3 regions of the Duganella sp. GW822-FHT06D06 genome follow, and region 2 is predicted to be linked to each of the others. Evidence: predicted binding sites of a transcription regulator. Region 2 holds the regulator's gene; each other region holds the start of a gene.

What was found. Region 2 encodes HrcA, which represses chaperone genes, less so after heat shock. Its sites were predicted from a motif close to TTAGCACTCNNNNNNNNNGAGTGCTAA; they were not measured.
Region 1: a site for HrcA is predicted at 4,265-4,291, ahead of rpoH (RNA polymerase sigma factor RpoH). Genes of this name have one in related genera too.
Region 3: a site for HrcA is predicted at 2,449-2,475, ahead of groES (co-chaperone GroES). Genes of this name have one in related genera too.

Annotation. Positions count from the first base shown of each region.
Region 1 is NZ_JBXALQ010000005.1:204,219-213,828, reverse strand. It holds gene AC1RMD_RS11680 (hypothetical protein) at 1-173, opposite strand, end outside; gene AC1RMD_RS11675 (MerR family transcriptional regulator) at 417-1,361, shown strand; gene ftsY (signal recognition particle-docking protein FtsY) at 1,481-2,515, shown strand; gene AC1RMD_RS11665 (cell division ATP-binding protein FtsE) at 2,534-3,190, shown strand; gene ftsX (permease-like cell division protein FtsX) at 3,187-4,107, shown strand; gene rpoH (RNA polymerase sigma factor RpoH) at 4,377-5,276, shown strand; gene AC1RMD_RS11650 (hypothetical protein) at 5,365-5,628, opposite strand; gene AC1RMD_RS11645 (hypothetical protein) at 5,765-6,256, shown strand; gene ggt (gamma-glutamyltransferase) at 6,275-8,035, shown strand; gene AC1RMD_RS11635 (cytochrome P450) at 8,040-9,170, opposite strand; gene lepB (signal peptidase I) at 9,293-9,610, shown strand, end outside.
Region 2 is NZ_JBXALQ010000007.1:116,869-126,478, forward strand. It holds gene pdxA (4-hydroxythreonine-4-phosphate dehydrogenase PdxA) at 1-857, shown strand, start outside; gene rsmA (16S rRNA (adenine(1518)-N(6)/adenine(1519)-N(6))-dimethyltransferase RsmA) at 866-1,642, shown strand; gene AC1RMD_RS15035 (hypothetical protein) at 1,925-2,587, opposite strand; gene AC1RMD_RS15040 (hypothetical protein) at 2,646-3,263, opposite strand; gene AC1RMD_RS15045 (metallophosphoesterase) at 3,407-4,825, opposite strand; gene AC1RMD_RS15050 (HAD family hydrolase) at 4,921-5,628, shown strand; gene hrcA (heat-inducible transcriptional repressor HrcA) at 5,697-6,713, shown strand; gene fur (ferric iron uptake transcriptional regulator) at 6,816-7,244, opposite strand; gene AC1RMD_RS15065 (outer membrane protein assembly factor BamE) at 7,512-8,162, shown strand; gene dapB (4-hydroxy-tetrahydrodipicolinate reductase) at 8,179-8,985, shown strand; gene AC1RMD_RS15075 (MotA/TolQ/ExbB proton channel family protein) at 8,985-9,610, shown strand, end outside.
Region 3 is NZ_JBXALQ010000012.1:1,546-11,155, forward strand. It holds gene AC1RMD_RS20695 (hypothetical protein) at 1-246, opposite strand, end outside; gene groL (chaperonin GroEL) at 379-2,025, opposite strand; gene groES (co-chaperone GroES) at 2,074-2,364, opposite strand; gene AC1RMD_RS20710 (sensor histidine kinase) at 2,538-3,923, opposite strand; gene AC1RMD_RS20715 (response regulator transcription factor) at 3,920-4,600, opposite strand; gene AC1RMD_RS20720 (beta strand repeat-containing protein) at 4,735-9,249, shown strand; gene araH (L-arabinose ABC transporter permease AraH) at 9,278-9,610, opposite strand, start outside.

The DNA.
Region 1 (9,610 bases), on a different contig from region 2:
ATACGATGGAATGCTGTGGGAATCGCGCAGCATCTGCATGAATCCCATGCATGCAGCGCCGCCTTGACCTGGCGCACAAAATACCCGCCGCTGCCACCGCCCGGCGCCAAAATGACGCTCACCGCAACAGTTATCGGGATATTTTTCACATCGTTGCAAAATATCTTGTCCATGACAAATCAGGGGGAAAGCCGTTAAACAGTTCATTAGTTCCGTATGTCAACTGTGTGTCGTGGACAAGCACTTTTCCATAGAGAAAACCAAGCAAATCCCGCTAGCGCGCGCCATACTTTCGGGCGCGAATCGAATGTAAAATGCAGGTCGCGCGATCCCGGCCTGGCCTGTGCGCGCACTGTGCACCCGGACCCCGTGCCAACCCTCGCGACTGTCAAATAAATGGCGGGCGCTTATGCCTGATGACTATTAAAGTTTCCTCACAAACAGTTCCCAGCACGATCAGCGACGTCGAGCGCGACACCGGCGTCGCCAAGGAAACCCTGCGCGTGTGGGAACGGCGCTACGACTTCCCGCAGCCGCTGCGCGATCCGAACGGCGAACGGGTCTACCCGATCGAGCAAGTCCACAAGCTGCGCCTGGTCAAGCGCCTGATCGACCTGGGCTACCGCCCGGGCAAGGTGATCCAGTACACCACCCCCGAACTGCAGGCGCTGAGCGGCCAGGCCAGCGGCGGCCAGCATGGCGCCACGGCCACGCCGCCGGCGCTGCAAGGCTATCTGGACCTGTGTCTGAGCCACCAGATGGAGGCGCTGCGCCGCAAGCTGTCGCAGGCGCTGCTGATGATGGGCCTGAAAAGCTTTGTGATCGAGCTGGTGGCGCCGCTGACCGCGCTGATCGGCGAAGCCTGGGCCAGCGGCGCCCTCGCCACCTTCGAGGAACACTTGTATACCGAGTCCCTGACGGTGGTCATGCGCAGCGCGATCTTCGCCATGCCGCAGGCCAACGCCAGCAACCTGGGCGCGCCGCGCATCATGCTGACCACGCTGCCGCAGGAGCGCCACGGCCTCGGCCTGCTGATGGCCGAAGCGATGTGCGTGGCCGAAGGCGCGCACTGCATCTCGCTGGGCGTGCAGACGCCGCTGCTCGACATCGTCGAGGCGGCGCGCGTGCAGCGGGTCGACATCATCGCCCTGTCGTTCTCGGTCGCGATGAACGCGCGCCAGGCGCTCGATGCGCTGGCCGAGCTGCACACCCGCCTGGGCGGCGGCGTCGAACTGTGGGCCGGCGGCGGCAATGCCGCCTTCAAGCGGCGCCGCCCGCCTTACGTGCGGGTCTACGCGCTGTCCGACATCAGCACCGCCATCGCCGAATGGCGCCAGCGCAACGTCCCCACCGCCGGCTGAAACGTTGTCATTCCGGTAGCGCCGGCGGGCGGGCGCGCCGCGCTCTGGTAAAATAGCCGCATTTCCCCGTGTCCGGCGCTGCCGGCCATCAGCTTGAAGCGCCCCCCAACCACATGTCCATGTTTAGTTTCTTCAAGAAAAAACCCGTCGTCCCGGAAGTGCCTGAGGTGAAAACCCCGGCACCGGCCCCCACCCCCAGCGCAGCAACCCCGCCAGCAAGCTTGCCCGAGCTGCTGCCGATCGAGGAGCCGGCGCCGAAACTGTCGTGGATCTCGCGCCTGAAGGCCGGCCTGTCCAAGACCTCGAACAACCTGTCCATCCTGTTCGTCGGCGCCAAGATCGACGACGCGCTGTACGAAGAGCTGGAGGCGGCGCTGCTGATGTCCGACGCCGGCGTCGACGCCACCCACTACCTGCTCGACGCGCTCAAGCAAAAGGTCAAGGACGACAAGCTGCTCGACGCCGCCGCCGTCAAGGCCGCGCTCAAGCAGTTGCTGATCGAGCTGCTGACGCCGCTGCAGCGTCCGTTCGAGCTGGGCCGCCACCAGCCGACCGTGATGATGATTTCCGGCGTCAACGGCGCCGGCAAGACCACCACCATCGGCAAGCTGGCCAAGCACATGCAGACCCACGGCCAGTCGGTGCTGCTGGCCGCCGGCGACACCTTCCGCGCCGCCGCCCGCGAACAGCTGATGGTCTGGGGCCAGCGCAACAACATCACCGTGATCTCGCAAGCGTCGGGCGACCCGGCCGCCGTCTCCTTCGACGCCGTGCAGTCCGGCAAGGCCAAGGGCCTGGACGTGGTGATGATCGACACCGCCGGCCGCCTGCCGACCCAGTTGCACCTGATGGAAGAGCTGAAGAAAGTCCAGCGCGTCATCGCCAAGGGCATGGAGGGCGCGCCGCACGAAACCTTGCTGGTGATCGACGGCAACACCGGCCAGAACGCGCTGGCCCAGGTCAAGGCCTTCGACGACGCCCTCAAGCTGACCGGCCTGGTGATCACCAAGCTGGACGGCACCGCCAAGGGCGGCGTGCTGGCCGCCATCGCCCGCGTGCGCCCGGTGCCGGTGTACTTCATCGGCATCGGCGAAAAGATCGAAGACCTGCAGCCGTTCGTCGCCGCCGAATTTGTCGAAGCCCTGCTGGGCTAACCCCACCGATAAGCCGCCATGATCGAATTTCGCAACGTCTCGAAACAATACACCCCCGACGCCACGGCGCTGCGCGACGTCTCGTTCACGGTGGCCAAGGGCGAGCTGGTGTTCCTGGCCGGCCCGTCGGGCGCCGGCAAGTCCACCCTGCTGAAGATGATCGCCGCCGTCGAGCGCCCCAGCGCCGGCCAGGTGATCGTCAACGGCCAGGACATCGCCCGCATCAAGCCGAGCGCCGTGCCCTTCCTGCGCCGCAACCTGGGCCTGATCTTCCAGCAGCAACGGCTGCTGACCGACCGCTCCATCCTGGCCAACGTCATGCTGCCGCTGCTGGTCACCGGTGCCTCGCGCGCCCAGGCCGAGCAGCGCGCGCGCGCCGCGCTCGACAAGGTCGGCCTGCTGGAACGGGCCCACGCCCAGCCGCTGGCCCTGTCCGGCGGCGAGCAGCAGCGGGTGTCGATCGCGCGCGCCATCGTCAACCGGCCGCAAGTGATCCTGGCCGACGAACCGACCGCCAACCTGGACCGCGCCAGCGCCAACCAGGTGCTGGACGCGCTCAAGGCCTTCCATTCGGTCGGCGTCACCTGCGTCATTTCCAGCCACGACGAGCAGATGCTGGACGCGGCCGCGCGCGTCATCCATCTCAAGCAAGGTCAACTGGAGGTGCCGGCATGACGCTGTGGTTCCGACAACACCGCTACGCGCTGGCCGCGGCGCTGGTCCATCTGCGCCGCTCGCCCGGCGGCTTTTTGTTCAACATCTTGGTGGTGGCGATCGCGCTGGCGCTGCCGTTCACCGGCGTCACCCTGCTCGACAACGTGCGCCCCATGTCCGAGCAGTTGTCGGTCGATCCCGAGATCAGCGTCTTCCTCAAGCAGGACACCCCGCGCGAGCAGGCCGAGGCGCTGGCCGTGTCGCTGCGCCAGACCGTCAGGGACAAGCAGGCCAAGATCATCTTCACCCCGCGCGAAAAGGCGCTCGACCAGCTGAAGGAAAAGAGCGGCCTGGCCGACGTGCTGACCACCCTGGGCGACAACCCGCTGCCGGACAGCTATGTGCTGAAGCTGGACGCCTTCCGCAACGCCCAGGCCGGCGGCGACGTCGACCAGCTGGCCGGGCAGATCCGCGCCCTGCCCGGCGTCGACACCGTGCAGGTCGATTCGGCCTGGGTCAAGCGGCTGGCGGCGCTGCTCAACGTGCTGCGGCTGGCGCTGCTGCTGCTGGCGGCCACGCTGGGCACGGTGGTGATCGCGGTCATCTTCAACACCATCCGCCTGCAAGTGATGACCCAGCGCGAGGAAATCCTGGTCTCCAAGCTGATCGGCGCCACCGACAGCTTCATCCACCGCCCCTTCTATTACACCGGTGCGCTGCTGGGCCTGTGCGCCGGCGGCGTGGCGCTGGGCGCGGTGTCGCTGGCGCTGCAGCCGCTGAACCTCGCGATTGCCGAATTCGCAAGATTGTACGCGTCCGAATTCCAGCTGGCACCGCTGCCGCCGCTGGCCATGGCCGGCCTGCTGGCGCTGTCGGCCGGCCTCGGCCTGGTCGGTGCGCTGCTGTCGGTGCAACGCCACCTGTCCCGCCTGAACTGATCCCCCAGCCTTCCGTGCGTCCGCGCACGGAAGCGCCCTCGCTGCCCGCTTAGCATTAAGTCCCGCCTAAGCTGCGGCGCGCATGCTAGATCAAATCCCACCATGATGCCGAAAAACCTCATAGCCTTTTGCTATCGAAGCAATTAATATCTGGTGATTGGCACTCAACGAAGGAGAGTGCTAATATATGTGGACTGAAGAGCAAAATAATTCTCTACAGCATTAAGCAATATTAAGAACAAGCACTATCATCGAGCGAAGGAATGAATATGACTATGATGTCCGCACCGACTGCATTGGTACCCGCGACCAATAGCGCCCTGGGACTCGGGTTCACTGGCAACCTGGGCAACCTGGACGCCTACATTTCGGCCGTCAATCGCCTGCCGATGCTGACGCACGACGATGAAATTTCGCTGGCCAGGCGGCTCAAGGAAAAGAACGACCTCGGCGCCGCCCAGGAGCTGGTGCTGTCGCACCTGCGCCTGGTGGTGTCGATCGCCCGCGGCTACCTGGGCTACGGCCTGCCGCACGCCGACCTGATCCAGGAAGGCAATATCGGCCTGATGAAGGCGGTCAAGCGCTTCGACCCGGACCAGGGCGTGCGCCTGGTGTCGTACGCGATGCACTGGATCAAGGCCGAGATGCACGAGTACATCCTGAAAAACTGGCGCCTGGTCAAGGTGGCGACCACCAAGGCGCAGCGCAAGCTGTTCTTCAACCTGCGCAGCCACAAGACCGGCCTGGACGCGATGACGCCGACCCAGATCGACAGCCTGGCCAAGCTGCTGGACGTCAAGCGCGAAGAAGTGATCGAGATGGAAACCCGCCTGAGCGGCCGCGACATCGCGCTGGAATCGCCGAACGACGACGAGGACGACAAGTTCGCGCCGATCGCCTACCTGTCGTCGGAAGCGAGCGAGCCGACCCGCGTGCTGGAAGCCGAACAGGTGACCCGTCTGCAATCGGAAGGGCTGGAAGAAGCGCTGGGCAAGCTGGACGCCCGTTCGCGCCGCATCGTCGAAAGCCGCTGGCTGGCCAACGACGACGGCTCCGGCGCCACGCTGCACACGCTGGCGGAAGAATTCGGCGTCTCGGCCGAGCGCATCCGCCAGATCGAAGTGGCCGCGCTGAAGAAAATGAAGGGCTCGCTGGCCGCCTACGTGTAAGCGTCCCGGGCCCGGCCATAAAAAAAGCCCCGTGTGGCGGTGCGACGGTCTTCAGCGTCGCCTGCGCACACGGGGCTTTTCTTTCGATTTACGCTGCCAGGCCTTGCGCCAGCAGCTCGCCGACCAGCTGGTTCAGGTCGACATCGCGTTCTTTCGCCCTGGCATGCAGCTGCTGCACCAGGTCGCCGTTCAGCTTGATCGCGAACGGCACCAGCCCCAATGCCTGATCGCGCTTGCGCTGCTCGCGCTTGTCGACCACCTCGGCCACCTTGCCGAAGCTGGCGCCGCCAGGGGCGGACATCTGGCCCATTAATTTTTTAGCGTCGCTTTTCGCCATGCCGGTCTTTTTCATTTTGTTCAGTCAATGTGATTCAGGGCCCCTATTCTACGGCACATAGTTTGACCCAGCGCTGTAAAGCTGCGGTTCGTGCGACCCCGGCGTGATCTTTTTGCTAAGCTTGTCGTCTACTTCGAAGGAAGAGATACCAATGAAATCCACATTATCAAGGCAGTTGATTATCCTGCCGCTGCTGGTCGCCATGCTGGCGCTGCTGCATGCCTGCGGTTCGGCGTCCGCCATCAACCGCGCCGCCGCCGCGCCGCAGGCGTTCTCTCAGACCTATGTGCTGACCCAGGGCGCCAGCGTGACCATCACGCCGGCCGCCACGCCCGGCGTCAACGGCGCCAGCGCCGGCGCGCCCAGCCTCAAGCTGGAACGCGTCAACGACAGCCGCTGCCGGGTCGGCGCCGTCTGCGTCTGGGCCGGCTACATCAGCTACAGCTTCGCGCTGACCGCCGCCGACGGCAGCACCAGCAACTTCGTGCTGTCCGACAGCATGCCGAACGCCAGCGCCAGCGTCACGCAGGGCGGCCTGACCTTCACGCTGACCGGCGTCGAGCCGCAGGCGGTCCCTGCCAAGAATGAAGCGGCGCCGGATTATCGGGTAAGCTTGAGGGTGAGCAACGCACCTTCATCCTAACCCGGACCCAGCGCACCCATGACCCAGCCCCGCCGCCCCGCCCGCACCGTTCTCGTTTCCTCCATCATCCTGACGTTGATCCTGCCGCCGGCGGCCTGGGCCAAGACCCCGGTCGCCAGCGGCAGCGGCGGCGCCGTCGCCACCATCAGCGAGCCGGCGTCCAAGGCGGCGCTGGCCATCCTCAACAAAGGCGGCAACGCCATCGACGCCGCCGTCGCCGCGGCCGCCACCCTGGGCGTGACCGATCCGTTCAGCTGCGGCATCGGCGGCGGCGGCTTCATGGTCATCTACCTGGCCAGGGACAAGCGCGTGATCACCATCGACCACCGCGAAACCGCGCCGGCCAACTTCACGCCCACCGTGTTCCAGCAGGACGGCAAGATCATGGACTTCGACACTGTGCTCGCCAGCGGCATGGCGGTCGGCGTACCCGGCGCCGTGCGCGGCTGGCACGAAGCGCTGGACCGCTACGGCTCGATGTCGTTCAAGCAGGTGCTGGCGCCGGCCATCGCCGTCGCCAGCGACGGCTTCACCGTCAACGCCAACTTCACCCACCTGGTCGAAGACAGCGACGCCAAGTTCCGCATGTTCCCCGACACCGCCGCGCTCTACCTGAAGAACGGCAAGGCGATCCAGCCCGGCAGCCTGCTGCGCAACCCGGGCCTGGCCAAGGCCTACCGCGAACTGGCGGCCGGCGGCGTCAAGGTTTTCTATGAAGGCAAGATCGGCCGCGCCGTGGTCGATGCCGTGAACCAACCCAAGGTCGCCAGCGGCGTGCAAGTGCGCGCCGGCCAGATGACCATGGCCGACCTGGCCAACTACGAAGCGCGCCTGCGCCAGCCGGTGCACAGCACCTATCGCGGCTACGACTTGTACGGCATGCCCTTGCCGAGCAGCGGCGGCATCGCCATCGCCGAAGCGCTGAACATCCTGGAAGGCTACGACCTCAAGGCCATGCCCAAGGAGAAGGCCGAACACTTGTACCTGGAAGCGAGCCGCCTGGCCTTCGCCGACCGCAACGCCTACCTGGCCGATCCCGAATTCGTCGAAGCGCCGGTGGCCGGCCTGCTGAGCAAGGACTACGCCGCCCGCCGCCGCGAGCTGATCAACCCGAACCAGGCCAGCGTGCAGGCGCCGGCCGGCGATCCGTATCCGTTCCAGAACGACGTCAGCGTGCCGCTGCGCCCCAACGCCAACAAGCTGCTGGCCGAAAGCGCGCACACCACCCACCTGACCGTGTCGGACAAGGACGGCAACATCGTCTCCTACACCTACACCATCGAATCGTGGGGCGGCAGCGGCATCGTGGTGCCCGGCTACGGCTTCCTGCTGAACAACGAGATGACCGACTTCAACTTCTCCGGCCCGGCGCCCAACGTGCCGGAAGCGGGCAAGCGTCCACGCAGCAGCATGTCGCCGACGCTGGCCTTCAAGAACGGCAAGCCGGCGTTTTCGATCGGCAGTCCGGGCGGCGCCACCATCATCACCACCGTGCTGCAGACCATCTTCAACTACGTCGACCTGGGCATGAGCATGCCGGACGCGTTGAACGCGCCGCGCCTGTCCGAGCGCAACGGCATGGCGACCGACGTCGAGCCGGGCTTCGCCGGCAGCGCGCAAGCCAAGGCGCTGGAGAAGACCGGCCAGCACTGGAACACGCCGGAAGAAATCGGCGCCGCCAACGCGCTGGTGTTCAACCCGGACGGCACCATCACCGCCGTCAGCGAAGGCCGCCGCCACGGCGCCGGCAGCGCGCTGGTGCAGAAGGCGGCGCACTAAACCTTTATTTGAAGACCGGCATCCGGGCGTTGAGCGAACGGCGATAAGTCCAGCTCAGCGTCCGCAACAAGGTCGATTCAGCTTGCGCATCCAGCGCTGACATCAACACCTCCATCGCGCCGGTGGCCAGCGCGCAGGCCAGCGCTTGCCCCGGGCACGCATGCACACCATGGCCGAAGCCGAACTCGCGGCCCTCCCCTCGCCGATCGCGGCCGGCGGCGGCCAGCACCAGCAATACCGTTTGCCCCGCCAGCAAAGGCACGCCGCCGATCTCGCAATCGCGCGCCACGAAACGGCGCGTGTTCTGGATGGCCGGATCGAGCCGGCTGACCACCCGCACCAAGGCGGCGGCATCCACCACGCCGCTGCGCTCCTCATCCGGCTGGCGCGCCAGCGCCAGCACGCTGTTGCCGACCAACCCAGCCGTGGCTTCGTAAGTCTGCGACAGCAAGCCGACCAGGTTGGCCAGCAAGCCATGCGACTCGCTCCACCCCACCGCCTGCGCCTCCGCAATCACCTGCGCCAGCAGGCTGTCCGCCGCCGCCGACGACGCCGCATCGCGCAGCAATTCCTCGAAGCTGCCCAGCAGCGCCAGCGCCGCCGCATGCGCGCGCCCGATCTGCGAAGCGTCGCTGTGCGGCGACAGGCAGGCCACGAACTCGCCCATCCACGCCGCCACCGCCGGCAACTGCTGGTCCGAGAATCCCAGCAGACTGGCCAGCGCCGACACCGGCACCTCGAACATCCACGATGCCAGTCCATCGTCGCGCCACAAGCGCCGGCCGATCAGCGCCGCCCGCTGCTGCGCGGCCTGCACGCTCACGCCGGCCAGCGCCCGCTGCAATGCCAGCTTGGGCACGGCATGCCGCTCACCATCGTTCATGCGCACCAACGCACCGAACACCTGCCCCGCCGCGCCGCCCGCGATGGCGGCCGGCACCGGCTCGGCCAGCGGCCGCACGCGACAATCGGGATGCCGCATCACCGCCGTCACGTCGGCGGCGCTGGCGGCGATCCACAGCCCAAGGTCCGCGTCGAAACGCAAGCCTTGCAGTGCCGCCAATTCGTCGTAGTATGGATAAGGATCTGCATGCGTCACCGCAGCCAGCGCGTGTTGGGGATAGTTGGTATTCATGAGGCCAGCATGCCACCATTTTCACCGCGATAGTTAGGCCTGCGCCGAAGTAAGCCAGCCGCTAAGGCGTGTTTAAGAATCGGCCAACAAACTAGGCCACCGACACCACTCTGGGGACCACGATGAAAAACTGGGCACGCGCCAACAAAGGCTTCTTACTCTTCCTGATGCTGTTCGGGATCTTCCGCACCGCCGTCGCCGACTGGAATCCGATTCCCTCCGCCTCGATGCACCCCAACCTGCTGGAAGGCGACGTGGTGTTTGTCAACCGCCTGGCCTACAACGTCAAGGTCCCGCTGACCGACGTCGTCATCGGCACCACCGGCGAACCGCAGCGCGGCGACATCGTCACCTTCTCCTCGCCCAAGGACGGCACCCGCCTGATCAAGCGCGTGATCGCGCTGCCGGGCGACCGCGTCGAGATGCGCAACGAGCAGCTG
Region 2 (9,610 bases):
AGTTCGGCCCGGGGCGCCTCAGCGTGATCGACGTGCCGCTGGCGGCGCACGTCGTGCCGGGCAAGCTGGACAAGGAGAACGGCCGCAGCGTGCTGGCCACCCTGGACGCCGCCATCGAAGGCGTGCGCGCCGGCTGGTTCGCGGCGGTGGTCACCGCGCCGCTGCAAAAAAGCACCATCAACGACGCCGGCGTGAAGTTCTCCGGCCACACCGAATATTTCGCCGAGCAGACCGGCAGCGCGCAGGTGGTGATGATGCTGGCAGGCCAGCCGCCGGCGCCGGCCGGCCGGCCGCTGCCGCCGCCGCTGCGGGTGGCGCTGGCCACCACCCATCTGCCGCTGAAGGACGTCGCCGCCGCGCTCAGCCAGGACGGCCTGGCGCGCGTGCTCGACATCATCGAGCATGACTTGAAAAGCAAGTTCGGCATTGCCGCCCCGCGCATCCTGGTGTGCGGCCTGAACCCGCACGCGGGCGAGGGCGGCTACCTGGGGCGCGAAGAGATCGACGTCATCGCGCCGGCCATCGCGGCGGCGCAGGCGCGCGGCATCGATGCGCGCGGCCCGTATCCGGCCGACACGCTGTTCCAGCCCAAATACCTGCAAGACGCCGACTGCGTGCTGGCCATGTACCACGACCAGGGCCTGCCGGTGCTCAAATACGCCACCTTCGGCCAGGGCGTCAACATCACCCTGGGCCTGCCGCTGATCCGCACCTCGGTCGACCACGGCACCGCGCTCGACCTGGCGGCGCAGGGCCCCGGCCTGGGCCTGGCCGACTGCGGCAGCATGGAAGCCGCGATCGACAGCGCGCTGGCCATGGTCAACAGCCAGGCCGCCTCCTCCTCACCTCTCAAATAAGAACCGCCATGAAACACGTCGCCCGCAAACGCTTCGGCCAAAACTTTTTACACGATAAATACGTCCTCTCCAGCATCACCGAGGCGATCGCCCCGGCGCCGGACGACGCGATGGTCGAGATCGGGCCCGGCCTGGGCGCGATGACCGAGCAGCTGATGCGCAGCTTGAAGCTGATGCACGTGGTCGAGCTCGACCGCGACCTGGTGGCGCGGCTGGAAAAGACCTACAACCCGGCCAAGCTGACCATCCACGCCGGCGACGCGCTCAAGTTCGACTATTCGACCATCCCGGTGCCGGCCGGCCAGAAGTTGCGCATCGTCGGCAACCTGCCGTACAACATCTCCAGCCCGCTGCTATTCCACCTGGCGACGTTCGCGCCGCTGGTGCAGGACCAGCATTTCATGCTGCAGAAGGAAGTGGTGGAGCGCATGGTGGCGGCGCCGGGCAGCAAGACCTACGGCCGGCTGTCGGTGATGCTGCAGTGGCGCTACGACATGTCGCTGCTGTTCGTGGTGCCGCCGGAAGCGTTCGATCCGCCGCCGAAGGTGGAGTCGGCCATTGTGCGCATGATCCCGGTGGCGCAGCCGCTGGCGTGCGACGGCCCGACCCTGGAGGCGGTGGTGTTGAAGGCGTTCTCGCAGCGCCGCAAGGTGATCCGCAACTGCCTGGCCGGCATGTTCACCGAAGCGCAGATCGTCGAAGCGGGCATCGACCCGACCATGCGTCCGGAGACCGTGGGCCTGGCGCAGTACGTGGCGCTGGCCAACCTGCTCAAGCCGCAGTAAAAAAAGGCGGGGGTCAAGTCTGACATTCGGACACGGCCTCTGCCGTAACAGTGCCTACGGCAGAGGCCGTGTCCGAATGTCAGACTTGACCCCCGTACAAAAAAAAAGCCCGCTGGTGAAAGCGGGCTAAATCCAATTCCTTTGCAAGAAGTGGAGGAGACAAATGAAGTATGCTGCGGCGCGGCATATAACGCAAGTTTATTTTTCGAATATCGAACATCACTATAGCGTATAACTCTCCGGCCGCCGCGCCGCGAATTCCGCGCGGCGCTCCCCTCTGGATTACTTCGGTTTGCAGCTCAGCGTCACGTTGCTGATGTTGGCGCCGTTGACCACGCCGGTGTTGTTGGCCAGCGCGCAGTTGACGTCGTCCGGCTGCGACAGGATGGTCACGCCGTAGGCGGAACCGTCCGCCACTGGCGTGGCAAACACGAACTCGCCCTTGCCCAGCACGGTATCGGTGGCGGCGGCGCTCGAGACCGAGACCTGGCCGCCGGTGGAGCCGTTCAGCAGCACCACGACGCGCGGCACGGCGGCCACCGCGGCAGCGGTGGCGGTGGCGGCGACCGCCTCGGATTTGTTGAACAGGCCGACGAACGGGCCGCCCACCGAGTAGCTGTTCTGCAGGCAGCGGATCGTGACGGCGATCGCCACCGTATGGCCGGCCGAGCCGGAACCGCCCGCCACCGGTGCGCAGGTCTGGTGCGCCGGATCGTGTTGCACGGTGACGTTGTATTCGGTGCCGTACGGGATTTGCTTGGGCATCACGAAGTTGGTGGTGCCGGACGCCACCGTCAGGGTGTCGCTGCCGTTGGCCAGCACCAGGCCATCGTTACCCAGGCCCTCGATGGTGCCCTGCACGGCGAATTGGGCCTTGCCGCCGCAGGCGGCCAGCGCGGCGGCCAGCATCAGCGCCGCTACGGCGCTCAAAGTCGAAAATTTCATCAATTACTCCAAAAAAAGGCGGATCGGCCGGCTATCGCGATGCGGGCCGGCGCAGGAATTACTTGCAGGTGACGGTCACGCCGAGGAAGTCCGAGCCCGGCATGGTGCCGACTTCTTTGCTCAAGGTGCAGGTCTGGGTCAGGTTCTTTTCAATATCCTTCGGCTGCGACAGCACGGTCACGCCGTAGGGCGAACCGTCGCCGACCGTGTTGTTGAAGGTGAAGTCGACCGGCGCGCCGGCGGTGGTCGACGGCAACACGCTGACGGTGTCGGCGCCATTGGCCAGGATCAGGCCATTGAGCTTCAGGCCGGTCACGGTGCCGCCCAGCTTCCACGGGTTGGCCTGGCAGGCGAACTGGATCGAGTACGAGGTGTAGGCGTTGGCCTTGCCGACGTTGCTGGTGCCGACCGGTTTGCAGCTGCCGCCGGTGGGCGGGGTGGAGACGATGATATTGAACTCCTCGTCGACCGCCGCCAGCTTGGTGAATACAAAGTTGGGGGTATTGACGGGGATGGCCAGTTTTTCGCCGGTCTTGGTGTTGGTCAACACCAGGTCGGGCTTGGTCAGGCCGCTGACGGTGCCGGACAGGGCCAGGTTGCCATTGCCACCGCCGCAGGCGTTCAGCAAGGCGACGCACACCAGGGCCAGGCCCGAACGCAGATACAAACTTTTCATAAAAATCTCTCTCCAAAACGAATAGGGCCCGGCAATACTCGGGTGCAGCATCTTACACGGAATGGCCCGTATTTTAGTGCATTTGCTAAGGCCTGGCCGCTAAGCGATGTAACAGCTTGTGACACTTGCGGCCGCCGCGCCGCCTATTTGACCTGCGCCAGCTCGCAGCGCGAACGCCTGCCGTCGAGCCGGCAGATGTTGCGCACCCGGCCCTGCTGGTCGTGCACCTGCACCAGCCACTGGTCGGCGCCCAGCCGTTCCATGCTCATGAAGCCGAAGCCGTCGACCCAGGAACTGAACTGCTCGACCCGCGCGCCCGGCGCCGGCGTCACGCCGTCCGGCAAGCGTTCCGGCAGCGGCACGGTGTCCTCGGCGGTGCCGGAAAAGCCGGAAATGAACTGGCTCGGATGGCCGCTGGCGAAGCTGACCTGCTGCCACAGATGCACATGGCCGGACAGCAGCGCCTGGATGCCGTCCGGCAGCAGCTGCGCGTTGAGCGAGCCGAACGCCTGCTGCAGGCCGGCGTCGCCCGGCAGCAGCACCAGCGCGCCGTTGGCCTTGCGGTCGGCGCCCATGCCCAGCAGCGGGTGGTGGGCGATGCCGAGGTTGCGCGGCGCCTGCCGCGCCAGCGCGTCCAGCTTGCGGTACAGGTCGCGGTACTTGTCGTAGCCCAGTTCGCCCGGCTTGAGGCCCTTCCAGGTGGTGCTGGCGGTGTCCAGCACCAGCAGCTGGGTGTCCTGGCCGATAGTCACTGCGTAGGGATCGCTGTAGTTGCCGACGGCGTCGTCGGCGGCGTTGTTGCAGTCGCGCCCGGCCAGCAGCGGGCGCGGGTCGAGCAGGCGCCAGTAGCCCTGGCCGCCGCGCAGGCAGTTTTCGTGGTTGCCGCGCGCCATGACCCACGGCGCCGCCTGCAGCAGCGCCGCGCCGGGCGCGAAGAAATCGGCGTTCCAGGCGTCCCAGCCGTAGCCCCAGGGGCTGCCGGCGCAACCGGCGTTGCCGTCCGGGCAAGCGTTTTCGCGGTAGTGGTAGTCGCCCACGTGGATCACCAGCTCGGGGCGCCACGCGGCGGCGGCGGCGGCGATGGCGGCGAACGGATAGGCGGCGCCGTCGTTGCAGGCCTGGTAGCTCTGGCTGCTCTTTTGCAGCCGGCAGCCGGTGTCGCCGAGGACGACGATGCGCCGCGGCGCCGCGCTCGGCAGCGGTAGCGGACGGCCCAGCACGCTCGCCTGGGCATAGCTGCCGACGGCCGGCAGCGGCGCCTCGCAAGTCAGCAGCGGGAAGGCGGCCGGTTTGGAATCGGCCGGGGCCGACGGCGTGCTGCGCAGCGCCAGGGTGGCGGCCGGCGCGCGCACGGCCATCGGCTGCGGGCGCTGGTCGATGACGATGTCGGGGCAGGCGGGGGCGGCGATCAGCACGCGCGCCACGGCGGCGCCGTTCTCGCCCAGCACCACGAAGGAGGAAAAGGCCGGCGCCTGGCCGACGCTGGCGCAAGCGGCCAGCATGGCGGTCAACAGAGGCGGCGCCCAGCGGCGGCAAGTCGTCACAAACGTAGTCAAAGGCACGGCGGCTCCAGCAGGTGAATCCGATGTTACCATGCCCGTCGCCAGGCGGCGATCGGTGCGACAATACGCAGATTCCACATTTCCCATTGCCCACCATGAACCATCGCCGCCCGCACGCCCTGTTGTTCGACCTCGACGACACCCTGTGGCCGATCGCCCCGGTGATCGCGGCGGCGGAAACCAGTTGGCACGCCTGGCTGGCCGAGCACGCGCCCGAAGTGACGCAGCGCTATTCCATCGCCGAGCTGCGCGCGCGCCGCATGGCCTTGCTGGAGCAGCGTCCCGAGCTGGTGGTCGACCTGTACCAGCTGCGCCGCGTGGCGCTGGAGCAGGCCTTCGCCGAGGCCGGCGCCGACGCCGTCCACATCGACGGCGCGATGCGCCACTTCCACCTGCGGCGCAACGCCGTCACGCCGTACGCCGACGTGGTGCCGGCGCTGGCCGAGTTGCAGGCGATGCTGCGGCTGGGGGTGATCACCAACGGCAACGCCGATCTGGAAATCATCGGCCTGCACCACCATTTTGAAGCCGTGCTGGCCTCGGCGCGCTTCGGCCGCGCCAAGCCCGATCCTGCCATCTTCCTGGCCGCCTGCGAGGCGATGGGCGTGGCGCCGCGGGACGCGGTCTACGTCGGCGACGATTTGCGGCTGGACGTGCAGGGCGCGCAAGGCGCCGGCCTGCGCGCGGTGTGGATGAACCGCGCCGGCAGCACGGCGCACCTGGAGGCGGGCGTGGCGCCGGACGCCATCTGTGCAAGTTTCGATGCACTTCTGATATGGGTGCGCGGGCAAATGCAGCATTGACGCCACGCCGCGGCCCCCGTCCGGCGCAGAGCGTGCATAATAAGCAGAAATACCATTAGTGAATGACTATGCAACTCGATACACGCGCACAAACCCTGCTCAAGGCTCTCGTCGAACGCTACATCGCGGACGGCCAGCCGGTGGGCTCGCGCGCCCTGTCCAAGATCTCCGGGCTGGACCTGTCGCCGGCGACCATCCGCAACATCATGGCCGACCTGGAGGAGCTGGGCTACGTCGCCAGTCCCCACACCTCGGCCGGGCGGGTGCCGACGCCGCGCGGCTACCGCATCTTTGTCGACACCCTGCTGACGGTGCAGCACCTGGACGAGCAATCGGTCGAAGGCCGCATGCGGCTGCAGGCGCCGCAGCCGCAGAAGATGATCGCCAACGCGGCGCAGATGCTGTCGTCGCTGTCGCAGTTCGCCGGCGTGGTGCTCAGTCCGCGGCGCGAATCGGTGTTCCAGCAGATCGAGTTTTTGCGGCTGGGGGAGAAGCGCATCCTGCTGGTGATCGTCGGCCCGACCGGCGACGTGCAGAACCGGCTGTTGCTGACCGACGTCGACTACAGCCCGACGCAGCTGATCCAGTCGGCCAACTACATCAACCAGAACTACGGCGGCCTGGCCTTCGACGAAGTGCACATGCGCTTGCAAAACGAAGTGCGCCAGCTGCGCGACGACATGGGGCGGCTGATGCAGGCGGCGGTGGAGGCGGGCAGCGAGGCGATGGCCGACAGCTCGGACGACATGGTCATCTCCGGCGAGCGCAACCTGCTGTCGGTCAGCGACCTGTCGTCGAACATGACATCGCTGCGGCAGATGTTCGACATGTTCGAGCAGAAGACGGGATTGATGCAGCTGCTCGACGTCTCGAGCAAGGCCAGCGGGGTGCAGATCTACATCGGCGGCGAATCGAGCCTGGTGCCGATGGACGAGATGAGCGTGGTCACCGCGCCCTACATGGCCAACGGCAAGATCGTCGGCACCCTGGGAGTGATCGGCCCGACCCGCATGGCGTATGAGCGGGTGATACCGATCGTCGACATCACCGCCAAGCTGCTGTCGAACGCGCTGAGCCACAACTAAACCCGGTAAGCGGGGGTCAGGTCTGACATTCGGACACGAGCTCTGCCGTAAAGCAGCTTACGGCAGAGCTCGTGTCCGAATGTCAGACCTGACCCCCGAGGTTTAAGCGCGGTGCGGGCAGGCGGTCTTGGTGCAGTTGCCGTAGATCGCCAGCGCATGCTCGGCGATCTTGAAGCCGCGCTCCTTGGCGACGATCTGCTGGCGCGATTCGATTTCCTCATCGAAGAATTCTTCCACCCGGCCGCAATCGAGGCACACCAGGTGATCGTGGTGCGAACCTTCGTTCAATTCGAAAATCGCCTTGCCCGTCTCGAAGTGGTTGCGGTTCAGCAGGCCGGCCTGCTCGAACTGGGTCAGCACGCGGTAGACGGTCGCCAGGCCCACGTCCATATTGTCGGACAGCAGGATCTTGTAGACATCCTCGGCGGTCAGGTGGCGCACTTCGCTGTTCTGGAAGATGTCCAGGATTTTCAGGCGGGGCAGCGTGGCTTTCAGGCCGCTGGCCTTCAGGTCGGTAGGATTGTTGCTCATGGTGTCGACTCTTTGCGTGGTTGGCGGTAGCTAGGCGCCAGTTTAACGCACTCCGGCAGCCGCCGCACCATCGGCGCCGATCCGCGCCCTCCCGCGTGAAATTTACATTTGCAATGTTTTACAATTATTCTTTATAAAACAAGGACATAGTTCCAAATTTGCTGGATAATGCGATCTCTCCGAGTGCCCGCGCAGCCCCATCTCGCACCTTGTGCTTTATGATATAGCGTTTTTCGGCACTTCCGCTCGATCAGATTGAGGACAACCATGCGCGTCACCCAGGCTTTATCGCAGTCTTTGTTGCACCGTTTCACCCGCCGCGCGCCTCTGCTCGCCGGCGCTGTTTGCGTCGCGCTGGCCGCGGGCGGCTGTGCGTCCAACACCACGCTGGGCGAGAAATCGACCGACGTGAAAGAAACCGGCACGACGCTGGACGCCAACAAAGGCGCGCAAACCACCACCATCAGCAAGCTGCAGAAGTTCATGTGGTTCTTCTCGCCGTATCGCCCCGACATCCAGCAGGGTAACTTCGTCTCCGAAGAGATGCTGTCGCAGCTGAAGGCCGGCATGACGCGCGAGCAGGTCCGCTTCATCTTCGGCACCGCGCTGCTGGCCGACCCGTTCCACGCCGACCGCTGGGACTACGCGTTCCGCATGGCCAAGGGCAACGGCGAAATCACCACCAGCCGCGTGATCGTGTTCTTCGACAAGGACGGCAAGGTGGCGCGCTGGGAAGGCGGCAACCTGCCGACCGAAAAAGAATACATCGCCCGCATCGCCGGCCCGGCGCCCAAGGTCAAGAAGGATCCGAGCGTGCCGGACGCGCGTCCGGTGGGCAATACCTCGCCGATTCCGGCCGGCAGCGACAACGCCGCCGCCTCGCCGGTGGGTGTGACGGTGAACAACGACAAGAAATAAGCACGAGGACAGACGCATGACAGACCTGAACATCGCCATCGCCGGCGCCGGCGGCCGCATGGGCCGCATCCTGATCGAAGCGGTGCTCGATGCGCCCGACGCCACCCTGTCCGGCGCGCTGGACCGCGCAGGCTCGGCCAACGTCGGCAGCGACGCCGCCGCCTTCCTCGGCAAGCCGGCCGGCGTGCCGGTGGAAGCCGAGCTGGCCAAGGGCCTGGCCGGCGCCCAGTTCCTGATCGACTTCACCCGTCCCGAAGGCACCTTGGAGCACCTGGCCTATTGCGCCGAGCACGGCATCAAGATGATCATCGGCACCACCGGCTTCGACGCAGCGGGCAAGGCGGCCATCGCCGAGGCGGCCAAGAAGACCGCCATCGTGTTCTCGCCCAACTTCAGCGTCGGCGTCAACGTCACGCTCAAGCTGCTGCAACAGGCGGCCAAGGCGCTGGCGGTCGGCTACGACATCGAAGTGATCGAAGCCCACCACCGCCACAAGGTCGACGCCCCGTCCGGCACCGCGCTGAAGATGGGCGAAGTGCTGGCCGACGCGCTCGGCCGCGACCTGAAGGATTGCGCCGTCTACGCGCGCGAAGGCGTGACCGGCGAGCGCGATCCGTCGTCGATCGGCTTCGCCACCATCCGCGGCGGCGACATCGTCGGCGACCACACGGTGCTGTTCGCCGGCACCGGCGAGCGCATCGAGATCAGCCACAAGTCCAGCAGCCGCGTGACCTACGCGCACGGCTCGCTGCGCGCCTGCCGCTTCCTGGCCGACAAGGCCACCGGCCTGTACGACATGAACGACGTGCTGGCGCTGAACTGATGACGCCCAACCACTTCACCCTGGCCAGCTACTGGGAGCAGGGCGACACCATCAGCCACATCGTGGCGCTGGTGTTGCTGGCGATGTCGCTGGTGAGCTGGTTCTTCATCCTGGCCAAGAGCTACGCCGCGTGGCGCATCCGCCGCAGCGCGCCGGCGGTGCAGGCGTTCTGGGAGGCGCCGTCGATGCAGGACGGCGTCGCCGCGCTGAGCCTGGCCGATCCCGAGCAAGTGTTCCTGCCGCTGGCGCAGCAAGGCGCCGCGCAATTGAAGAGCGCCGGCCGCGCCTCGCTGGGCGGCGAGATGGGCCATGCTGCCCAGGTCACGCGCGTGCTGCGGGTGGCGATCCAGCATTCCACCAACCGCCTCGAAGGCGGCCTGACCTTGCTGGCGTCGATCGGCGCCACGGCGCCGTTCGTCGGTCTGCTGGGCACGGTGTGGGGCATCTACCATGCGCTGGCCAATGTGTCGGCCAGCGGCACGGTGCAGATCGACAAAGTGGCCGGCCCGGTGGGCGAGGCGCTGATCATGACCGCCATCGGCCTGACGGTGGCGATCCCCGCCGTATTGGCGTATAACGGATTCAACCGCGTCAACCGGCTGACCCTGGCCGAGCTGGACGCCTT
Region 3 (9,610 bases), on a different contig from region 2:
CAGCGGCAGCTGATTTGCTGTGGCCAGACTTTTCGCCCACGACTTGACGTCGTCGTGATCTACATAGCGATCAGAGGCGACATCGTCGAGTGCTTCCAGCGTCAAGAGTGTGCGCGCATTGGCGTGGGCTCCTGGTACTTGATGACCTTCTATTTCTTCGAGCAGGGCGCGCAGCAGAAGCTTCTTATCCGCCAAGCTCAACGACTTGATGCTTTCTTCAATTTCACTGACTGTTACGGACATCATCGTCTCCCGAGGATTCAATCGGCTACTTTATTGTAGACCTTGTCAGTCGCCATAAGTTCAATCAACCATCCAAATAAAAAGCCAGCTTCCGAAGAAGCTGGCTTTTCTGTGCAGCGAGGCTTATGCCGGCAATTACATCATGCCGTCCATACCGCCCATGCCGCCCATACCACCCATGCCGCCCATGCCGCCACCAGCTTTGTCTTCGCTGATTTCAGCGATCATGCAGTCGGTGGTCAGCATCAGGCCAGCGATCGATGCTGCGTTTTGCAGTGCCGAACGGGTGACTTTAGCTGGATCCAGAACGCCCATTTCGACCATGTCGCCGTAGGTGCCGTTGGCTGCGTTGTAACCGTAGTTACCTTTGCCAGCCAGAACCGCTGCAACCACCACCGAAGCTTCTTCGCCGGCGTTTTGCACGATCATGCGCAGTGGCTCTTCCATGGCGCGCAGAACGATCTTGATACCTGCGTCCTGGTCCGGGTTGTCGCCTTTGACGGTGATCGAGGCACGAGCGCGCAGCAGGGCTACGCCGCCGCCAGGAACGATGCCTTCTTCCACGGCAGCGCGGGTAGCGTGCAGTGCATCTTCAACGCGGGCTTTCTTTTCTTTCATTTCAACTTCGGTGGCTGCACCGACTTTGATCACGGCAACGCCGCCGGCCAGCTTGGCCACGCGCTCTTGCAGTTTTTCACGGTCGTAGTCCGAGGTCGCTTCTTCGATTTGCACGCGGATTTGCTTGACGCGGCCTTCGATCGCTTCAGCCTGGCCAGCACCGTCGATGACGATGGTGTTTTCCTTGCCGATTTCGATACGCTTGGCTTGGCCCAGCTCTTCCAGCGTGATTTTTTCCAGGGTCATGCCGACTTCTTCAGCAACCACTTGACCGCCGGTCAGGATCGCGATGTCTTCCAGCATGGCCTTGCGACGGTCGCCGAAGCCTGGGGCTTTGACTGCGCAGGTTTTCAGGATGCCGCGGATGTTGTTCACAACCAGGGTCGCCAGTGCTTCGCCTTCGATGTCTTCGGCGATGATCAGCAGTGGACGGCCGGCTTTAGCGACTTGTTCCAGTACCGGCAGCAGATCGCGGATGTTCGAGATCTTCTTGTCGCACAGCAGGACGAATGGATTGTCCAGGATCGCGACTTGCTTCTCTTGGTTGTTGATGAAGTATGGCGACAGGTAGCCGCGGTCGAACTGCATACCTTCAACGATGTCCAGCTCGTCGTTCAGCGACTTGCCGTCTTCCACGGTGATGACGCCTTCTTTGCCGACTTTTTCCATCGCTTCAGCGATGCGCTCGCCGATCGAGTAGTCCGAGTTGGCCGAGATCGCGCCGACCTGGGCGATTTCCTTGGTAGTGGTGCAAGGACGGGCCAGGATGGCGATCTGCTCGACGGTGGCAGCAACTGCCTTGTCGATGCCGCGCTTCAGGTCCATCGGGTTCATGCCGGCGGCTACGAACTTCATGCCTTCGCGCACGATGGCCTGGGCCAGCACGGTCGCGGTGGTGGTGCCGTCGCCGGCGTTGTCGCTGGTGCGGGAAGCAACTTCCTTGACCATCTGCGCGCCCATGTTCTGCAGCTTGTCTTTCAGTTCGACTTCTTTGGCGACCGATACGCCGTCCTTGGTGACGGTAGGTGCGCCGAACGAACGTTCCAGCACCACGTTGCGGCCTTTAGGGCCCAGGGTGACTTTGACTGCGTTGGCCAGGATGTTGACGCCTTCAACCATTTTGGCGCGCGCTGCGTCGCCGAAAATTACTTCTTTAGCTGCCATGTTGTTTCTCCAGAATTAGGTGAGTACGATTGCGAACGTGCGTGTCAATTACTTGACGACGATCGCCATGATGTCTTCTTCGCGCATGACCATCAGTTCCTGACCGTCAACTTTGACGGTTTGGCCGGCGTATTTGCCGAACAGGACGCGGTCGCCTACCTTGACATCCAGCGGACGGACTTTGCCATCTTCCAGAATCTTGCCATTGCCGACGGCGAGTACTTCGCCTTGATCCGGTTTTTCAGCAGCCGCATCAGGGATGATCAGGCCGGACGCAGTTTTGGTTTCCTGGTCGAGGCGTTTGACGATTACGCGATCGTTCAAAGGGCGAAGGTTCATACAAAACTCCTTAAATTAACAATGGAACAGTTTGTTGCCACACCAACAAGGTTGCTGAGGCGGAAAGTTTGGCCGAGAGCGCTGTTAGCACTCCCTTGGAACGAGTGCCAATTATAGGGACGGTATTGGGCTATTTCAAGACATACTTGCTGAATTGATGTGAATGAGCCGGCTCAGGCGGCCGGCAGGGACAGCTGGAAGCACACCTGGCCCGGCTCCGCATCGGCCAGCGCCAGGCTGCCGCCGTGCGCCACGGCGATGTCGCGCGCCAGCGACAAACCCAGTCCTACGCCCGGCACCCGGCGCTGGTGGGCCTGGTCGGCCCGGTAGAAACGGTCGAACAGGCGGTGCCGGTGTTCGGCGGCGATGCCGTCCGATGCATTGCTGACGTCGATGCACCACTGCTCGCCCTGGCGCCGGGCCGACAGCGCGATCCAGCCGCCCGGCTGGCCGTATTTGATGGCATTGCTGACAAGATTTTGCAACACCTGGCACAGCAGCTCGGCGTCGCCGCGCACGGCGATGCGGTCGGGCAGGGCCAGCCGCAGCGGGCGCCCGGCATCGAGCAGGCCGATGTCCTCGGCCAGTTCGTCCAGGGCGGGCCGCAGGTCGAGCGGGCACATGGGAATGGCCAGTTGGCCGGCGTCGGCCCGCGCCAGCAGCAGCAGCTTGCGGACGATGCTGTCCAGCCGCCGCACCTCGTCCAGCATATTCGCCAGGCCCTGTTCCAGCACCGGATCGGCCCCGGCCTGGGCGAAGCTGCGTTCCAGCTCGCCCTGCAGGATGGTCAGCGGCGTCTTCAGCTCGTGGGCGGCGTCGCCGGAAAAGCGCGCCGCCTGCAGGAAGCTGCGCTGCAAGCGGTCCAGCATGGCGTTGAACACGCTGACCATCTGGGCGAATTCCAGGTCTTCCTCGGCGGCCGAGACGCGCTGGTCCAGCTCGCTCGCGGTGAGCCGCACCATGACGCCGGTCAGGTGCTCCACCGGCCGCATCGCGCGTCCGGCCAGATACCAGGCCAGCGCGCCCATGGCCACGGCCAGCACGCCGATGGCGGCGGCGAAACGGACCAGGCTGGCGCGCACCTGGGCATCCGACAGGCTGCGGTTGACCGCCACCCAGATCGTGACGGAGCCGTGCACCGAACTGCCGATGCGCCAGCTCTGGCCGCCGCCGTCGACGGTGTGCAGGCCGGGGCCGCGCGGCAGGCTGGCGCTGCCGAACACGCGCTGCCAGGCCGGGCTGCGGTACTGCGGGCCGCGGCCGGCGTCCTCCACCAGCAGCAGGGCGTGCGCCAGCGGGGCGCTGTCGGGCGGGGCGAAGCCGCCGAAGCTGGCGTTGAGCTGGGCGTCCGTGGCCGGCCACAGCGCTTGCGGCGTGGCCTGGAAGCCGGGCCCGGCCAGGTGGGCCGACAGCATGTGGTCGATGATGGCGGCGCGGCGCTGGATGATGGTGTAGCTGGCCATCGCGTACAGCAAGATGATGGCGGCCAGCGCGGTGAGGGTGGAGCCGAGGGCGATGCGCAGCCGGAACGAGCGCAGGCGCGGCCAGCGCGCCCTCACGCCACAGCGTCCGGCTTGCGCAGCCGGTAGCCGACGCCGCGCACGGCCTCGATGGCCACGCTGTCGGGCAGTTCCAGCTTCTTGCGCAGGCGCTGGATGCAGACGTCCACCATATTGGTTTGCGGCTCGAAATCGTAGCCCCACACATGTTCCAGGATCTGGGTGCGGGTGTAGACCCGGCCCGGCGAACGCATCAGGTATTCCAGCAGGTTGATTTCGCGCGCGGTCAGCTCGGCGGCGCGGCCGTCCACCTCGGCCACCCGGCTCAGGCGGTCCAGCCGCAGCGGCCCCAGGGTCAGCACGTTCTGCCGTTCGCCGCTCACGCGCCGCAGCAGGGCGTGGATGCGCGCCACCAGCTCCTCCACGTAGAAGGGCTTGGCCAGGTAATCGTCGGCGCCAAGGTTGAGGCCGGTCAGGCGGTCGTCCAGTTCGTTGCGGGCGGTCAGCAGGATGACGGGCACGTTGCGCCCCTCGCGCCGCATGGCCTTGAGGATGGACAGGCCGTCGCGGCCCGGCACCATTACGTCCAGCAAGACCACGTCGTAGTCGCGGGCCAGCGCGTAATCATAGCCAAGGTTGCCATCTTCGCAATGGTCGACCAGGAAACCGTGTTCACGCAGGCCGGTGCACACAAAACTGGCAATTCGTTGTTCATCTTCTACTAAAAGCGCTTTCATGGCGGCATTGTCAGGGTTGGCCCGGCCGCCGTCAATCCCGGCCCTTGATTACAGCCTTGTAATCGTTCTGTTTGGCAAACTGTCATTTTCCCTTGATTTAATGCAAGTGTACCAAACCATTAAAAGGGGTAAAGATGAGTATCGGCAGCTGGTTGAAGAAAAATGTGGTGAAACCGATCGCCAAGGTGGTCGACAAGGTCGGCGACACCGTCAAGGACATCGGCGGCGATCTGAACGGCATCGGCGCGGCGTTCGAGTCGGTGGGCAACGACATCGCCGCGGCAGCCAAGAAGATCAGCGAACTGGGCTACACCAAGAAAAGCCTGGGCAACGGCGACAATCATTACACGGCCAGCTCGCTGGGCGCCAACATCATCCACGGCGACGGCGGCAACGACAGCATCACCGTCACGGCCGGCGCCTACAACAACCTGTACGGCGACGACGGCAACGACACCATCGTGGTGCGGGTGGGCGGCTACAACCGCATCGACGGCGGCAACGGCGACGACAACATCCGCGTCGAAGTCGGCGTCTACAACAAGATCACCGGCGGCGCCGGCAACGACACGGTCACCGTGACGGCCGGCGCGGCGGCCGACGTCGACCTGGGCGACGGCAACAACTCGCTGTCGATCAACAGCGCCTACAACGAGATCACCGCCGGCAACGGCAGCGACCGCGTGACGGCCAACGGTGGCTGGAACAGCATCGACCTCGACGGCGGCGACAACACCGTCAGCGCCAACGGCGGCGCCAACACCGTCAACACCGACGGCGGCAACGACAACATCACCGTCTACGGCGGCGCCAACAAGGTCAACGCGGGCGACGGCTGGAACGTCATCAACGCCGGCGGCGCCTCCAACATCATCAACACCGGCAAGGATGCCGACACCGTCACGGCCGACGGCGCCAGCAACGTCATCAACACCGGCGGCGGCGACGACCGCATCACCGTCAAGGCCGCCAGCAACGTGATCGACGCCGGCGAGGGCACCAACACGGTGACGGCCGATGGCGGCAACAACCACATCACGGCGGGCGGCGGCGACGACACCATCAAGGCCAACGGCGGCGCCAACGAAGTCAAGGCCGGCAACGGCAACAACAACGTCACGCTGAACGGCGCGGCCAATGTGCTGACTTCGGGCACCGGCTGGGATACGGTCAACGCCGCCGGCGGCGCCAACGTCATCGGCACCGGCGCCGGCAACGACAAGGTGCAGGCCGTGGGCGGCGCCAACGTCATCAACGCCGGCAGCGGCAACGACCTGGTGGTCGCGCTGGGCGGCGCCAACGGCATCACCGCCAGCGACGGCAAGGACAACATCGTGGCCGGCGGCGGCGCCAACGTGGTGATCGACGACGGCGGCGGCAGCAACATCGTGCTGGGCGGCCTGCTCAACATCGCCTACACCGGCGGCGCCGGCAACCGGGTGGCCGCGCTGGGCGACAGCAACGCGCTGGTCAGCAACCAGGGCGGCAACACCGAAGTGGCCGTCGGCGTCAACAACGTGCTGCTGGCCAACGGCAGCGGCAACACGCTGGTCGGCGTGGGCGGCGCCAACCTGGTCGCCACCACCGTGGGCGGCGACACCGTGGTCGCGCTGGGCGGCGCCAACGTCGTGCTGACCGAACTGGGCGGCATGGTCAAGGCCGCCACCGGCGGACTGGCTAAGGTCTTGGCCGACGCCATGCCGAGCAAGGCGGTCGCCACCGCCATCAACAACGCCAGCGCCAAGCTGGCCTCCGCCCTCAACAGCGGCGCCGGCAACGATGTCGTGGTGGCAGTGGGCGGCAACAACGTCATCTACACCGGCGCCGGCAAGGACGTGGTCACGGCGGTCGGCGGCAACAACATCGTGCTGGCCAACGGCGGCGACAACGTCACCACCGCGCTGGGCGGCAACAACATCGTCGTCAACATGGCCGGCAACAATGTGGTGACGGCGGCCGGTTCGGTCAACGTCATCGTGACCGGCCTGGGCGACGGCCTGGCCGACGTCACCGCCAAGCTGGGCAGCGTGGCCGGCGGCGCCACCAAGGCCGTGGCTTCCTTCATCGGCAGCAACGTGGCTCACGGCGACGGCAACGACGTGGTCAGCGCCATCGGCTCCACCAACGTGGTCTACACCGGCGGCGGCAACGACACGGTGACCGGCATCGGCGCCAACAACGTGGTGTGGAGCGGCAGCGGCAACGACGTCGTCACCGTGTTCGGCGCGCGCAACGTGGTGTGGGGCGACGCCGGCGCGGACACGATCACGGCCGTGGGCGCCAACAACCTGCTGGCCAGCGGCAACTACGCCGAAATCGGCGCGACCGCCGTCGGCCTGGTCGATTCGCTGACCTCCGGCGTGGCCGCCACCGACCTGGTGGCCAAGGCCGGCCTGTCGGGCCTGGCCTCCAGCCAGAGCGGCCGCGACGTGATGACGGCGTTCGGCAAGAACAACGTGCTGATCGGCGGCAGCGCCGACACCGTCGCCACCGCGCTGGGCGTGAACAACCTGGTGCTGACCGGCGCCGGCAACGACGTGGTCAGCGCCATCGGTAGCAAGTCCGGCATCGTCACCGGCGCCGGCAACGACGTCGTCACCGTGGTCGGCACCTACAACGTGGTGTCGGCCGGCGGCGGCAACAACGTCGTCACCGCGCTGGGCAAGGGCAACCTGATCGAAGGCGGCAGCGGCGACGACGTGCTGACCGCGCTGGCCTTCGGCACCGCGTCCAAGTCGGTCAACGTCAACGGCAACCTGATCGTGGCCGGCGACGGCAACAACGTCGAAACCGTGGTCGGCAAGGACAACGCCGTGATCGGCGGCAGCGGCAAGGACGTGCTGGTGATGATCGGCTACGGCGGCGGCAACACCAGCACCACCACCAACGAAGCCGAAGGCACGAACCAGACCACCACCAGCACCACCAAGGGCAGCACCCAGTTCAACCTGGGCTGGACCGGCGCCGGCAACGACACGGCTGTGGTGTACGGCGACCACAACGTGGTGCTGGCCGACGCCGGCGACGACTTCCTGGTCGTGCTCAACGGCGGCAGCAAGCTGAGCTACTCCAGCGTGACCACCGAGGCGGTCGAAGGCTCGGACAAGGCGCAGACCACCAGCTCGACCAAGGTCAGCATCGACACCGGCATGAACTTCGTGCACGCCGGCGACGGCAACGACACCATGATCCTGGCCGGCACCACCACCATCGGCATGGGCGGCACCGGCAACGACCTGATCGTTTCGTCCGGCCAGAACAACGTCGCCATCGGCGGCGCCGGCAACGACACCATCATCGGCCTGGCCGAGATTACCGTGTTCAACGCGGCAGAAGCCATCGTCGAAAACGACTACGAGTCGGCCGGCGACTGGGTGGGCGCGGCGATGAACGCCAATTTCATCCGCTCGCAGTACGGCGCGCTGGCCAAGGGCGACCTGGGCAAGCTCAACCTGGTGGGCAATGTGATCGTCGGCGGCGACGGCAACGACACCATCTTCGCCACCAATGCCGGCAGCTATGTCGGCGGCGGCAACGGCAACGACACCATGATGGGCCTGGGCTGGGGCGTGATCGACCACCTGCTGGTGGGCAAGGCCAACGCCCTGAACGCGGCCTGGACCGATGCGGGCAAGGGCTTCGACGCCATCACCAAGTATTTGAACACCACCTTCACGGATGAGATCAGCAAGGGCTGGGGCGGCGTGGCCGACAGCATCAAGGCCGAGCTGGCCAAGGCGACCGCCAGCGGCGGCAAGTTGGCCGACGGCCTCAATACGGTCGGCAACGATGCGCTGTCCGGCATCGCCAGCATGACCGGCCTGTCCACTTCCGGCATCGACGTCGCCACGCCGCTCAAGTCCGCGCTCGACGGCGGCAAGAGCGGCCTGACCACGGCGGTGAACGGCATCAGCAGCGGCGTCAACTACGTGGCCGATGCCGACGTCGGCACGGCCCTGGCCGACGCCAAGGACTGGACCGGGAGCGCATTGAAGACGGCTTCCAACGCCAGCGGCGACGGTGTGAACTGGTTGGGCAAATACCTGGGCGTCAACCTGCACCTGGGCGACTTCCAGGGCGCCGACTTCTTCATCGCCACCATGCTGGCCTACACCTTGGGCTACAAGTACGCCGGCAACAACCGCCTGTTCGGCGGCGCCGGCGACGACACCCTGTACAGCGGCATGGGCAACGACGCCCTGTACGGCGGCGGCAAGGACACCTATGTGATGTCCATGGGCGACGGCAAGGATACGGTGCATGAAGTGGCTGGCGGCAACGACATCCTCAAGTTCACCGGCAACAAGCTGTTCAGCAGCGTCACCATCGCCGCCGATCGCGTCAAGGCCAACATCGACGGCTCCGACCTGGTCATCAACTATGTCGATGGCGGCAAGTCCTACGCGCAGTTCACGGTGGCCGACTATGCCAAGACCACCTTCAGCGAGCTGGACCTGGTTGATGCCAGCGGCAAGCAGGTGGCGGCGATCAACTTCGCCGAACTGGTGGCGCAGGCCGACCACGGCAGCAGCCCGTACGATATGGCTGCCACGTGGACGGCGGACCGCATGCACACCTTTGCCGATTTGCTGACCGCGTCCATCACGGGTGGCAGCGCCGGCGTGCAGTTGGTGGGCGTGGCGAGCTAAGCGCCACGCTGTAACGGACGGCTGAAGACTAGTGGCGCTCGCCGCGGGTCTTCAGCTGGTCCAGCAGCACCGCGGCGAGCAGGATCACGCCGCGCATCAGATACTGGTAGAAGGCGTCGACGTCGAGCAGGTTCATGACGTTTTCTACCGTCCCCATGATCAGCACACCGATCAACACGCCGAACATGCGCGCCTTGCCGCCTTGGAGCGACACGCCGCCCAGCACACAGGCCGAAATCACATCCAATTCAAAACCCTGCGCCGCATTCGGCTGGCCGCTGGTGATGCGCGAGGCCAGGATCAAGCCGGCCATCGCGGTGACCAGGCCTTGCAGCAGGAAGATCCACACGCGCAGCCGCTC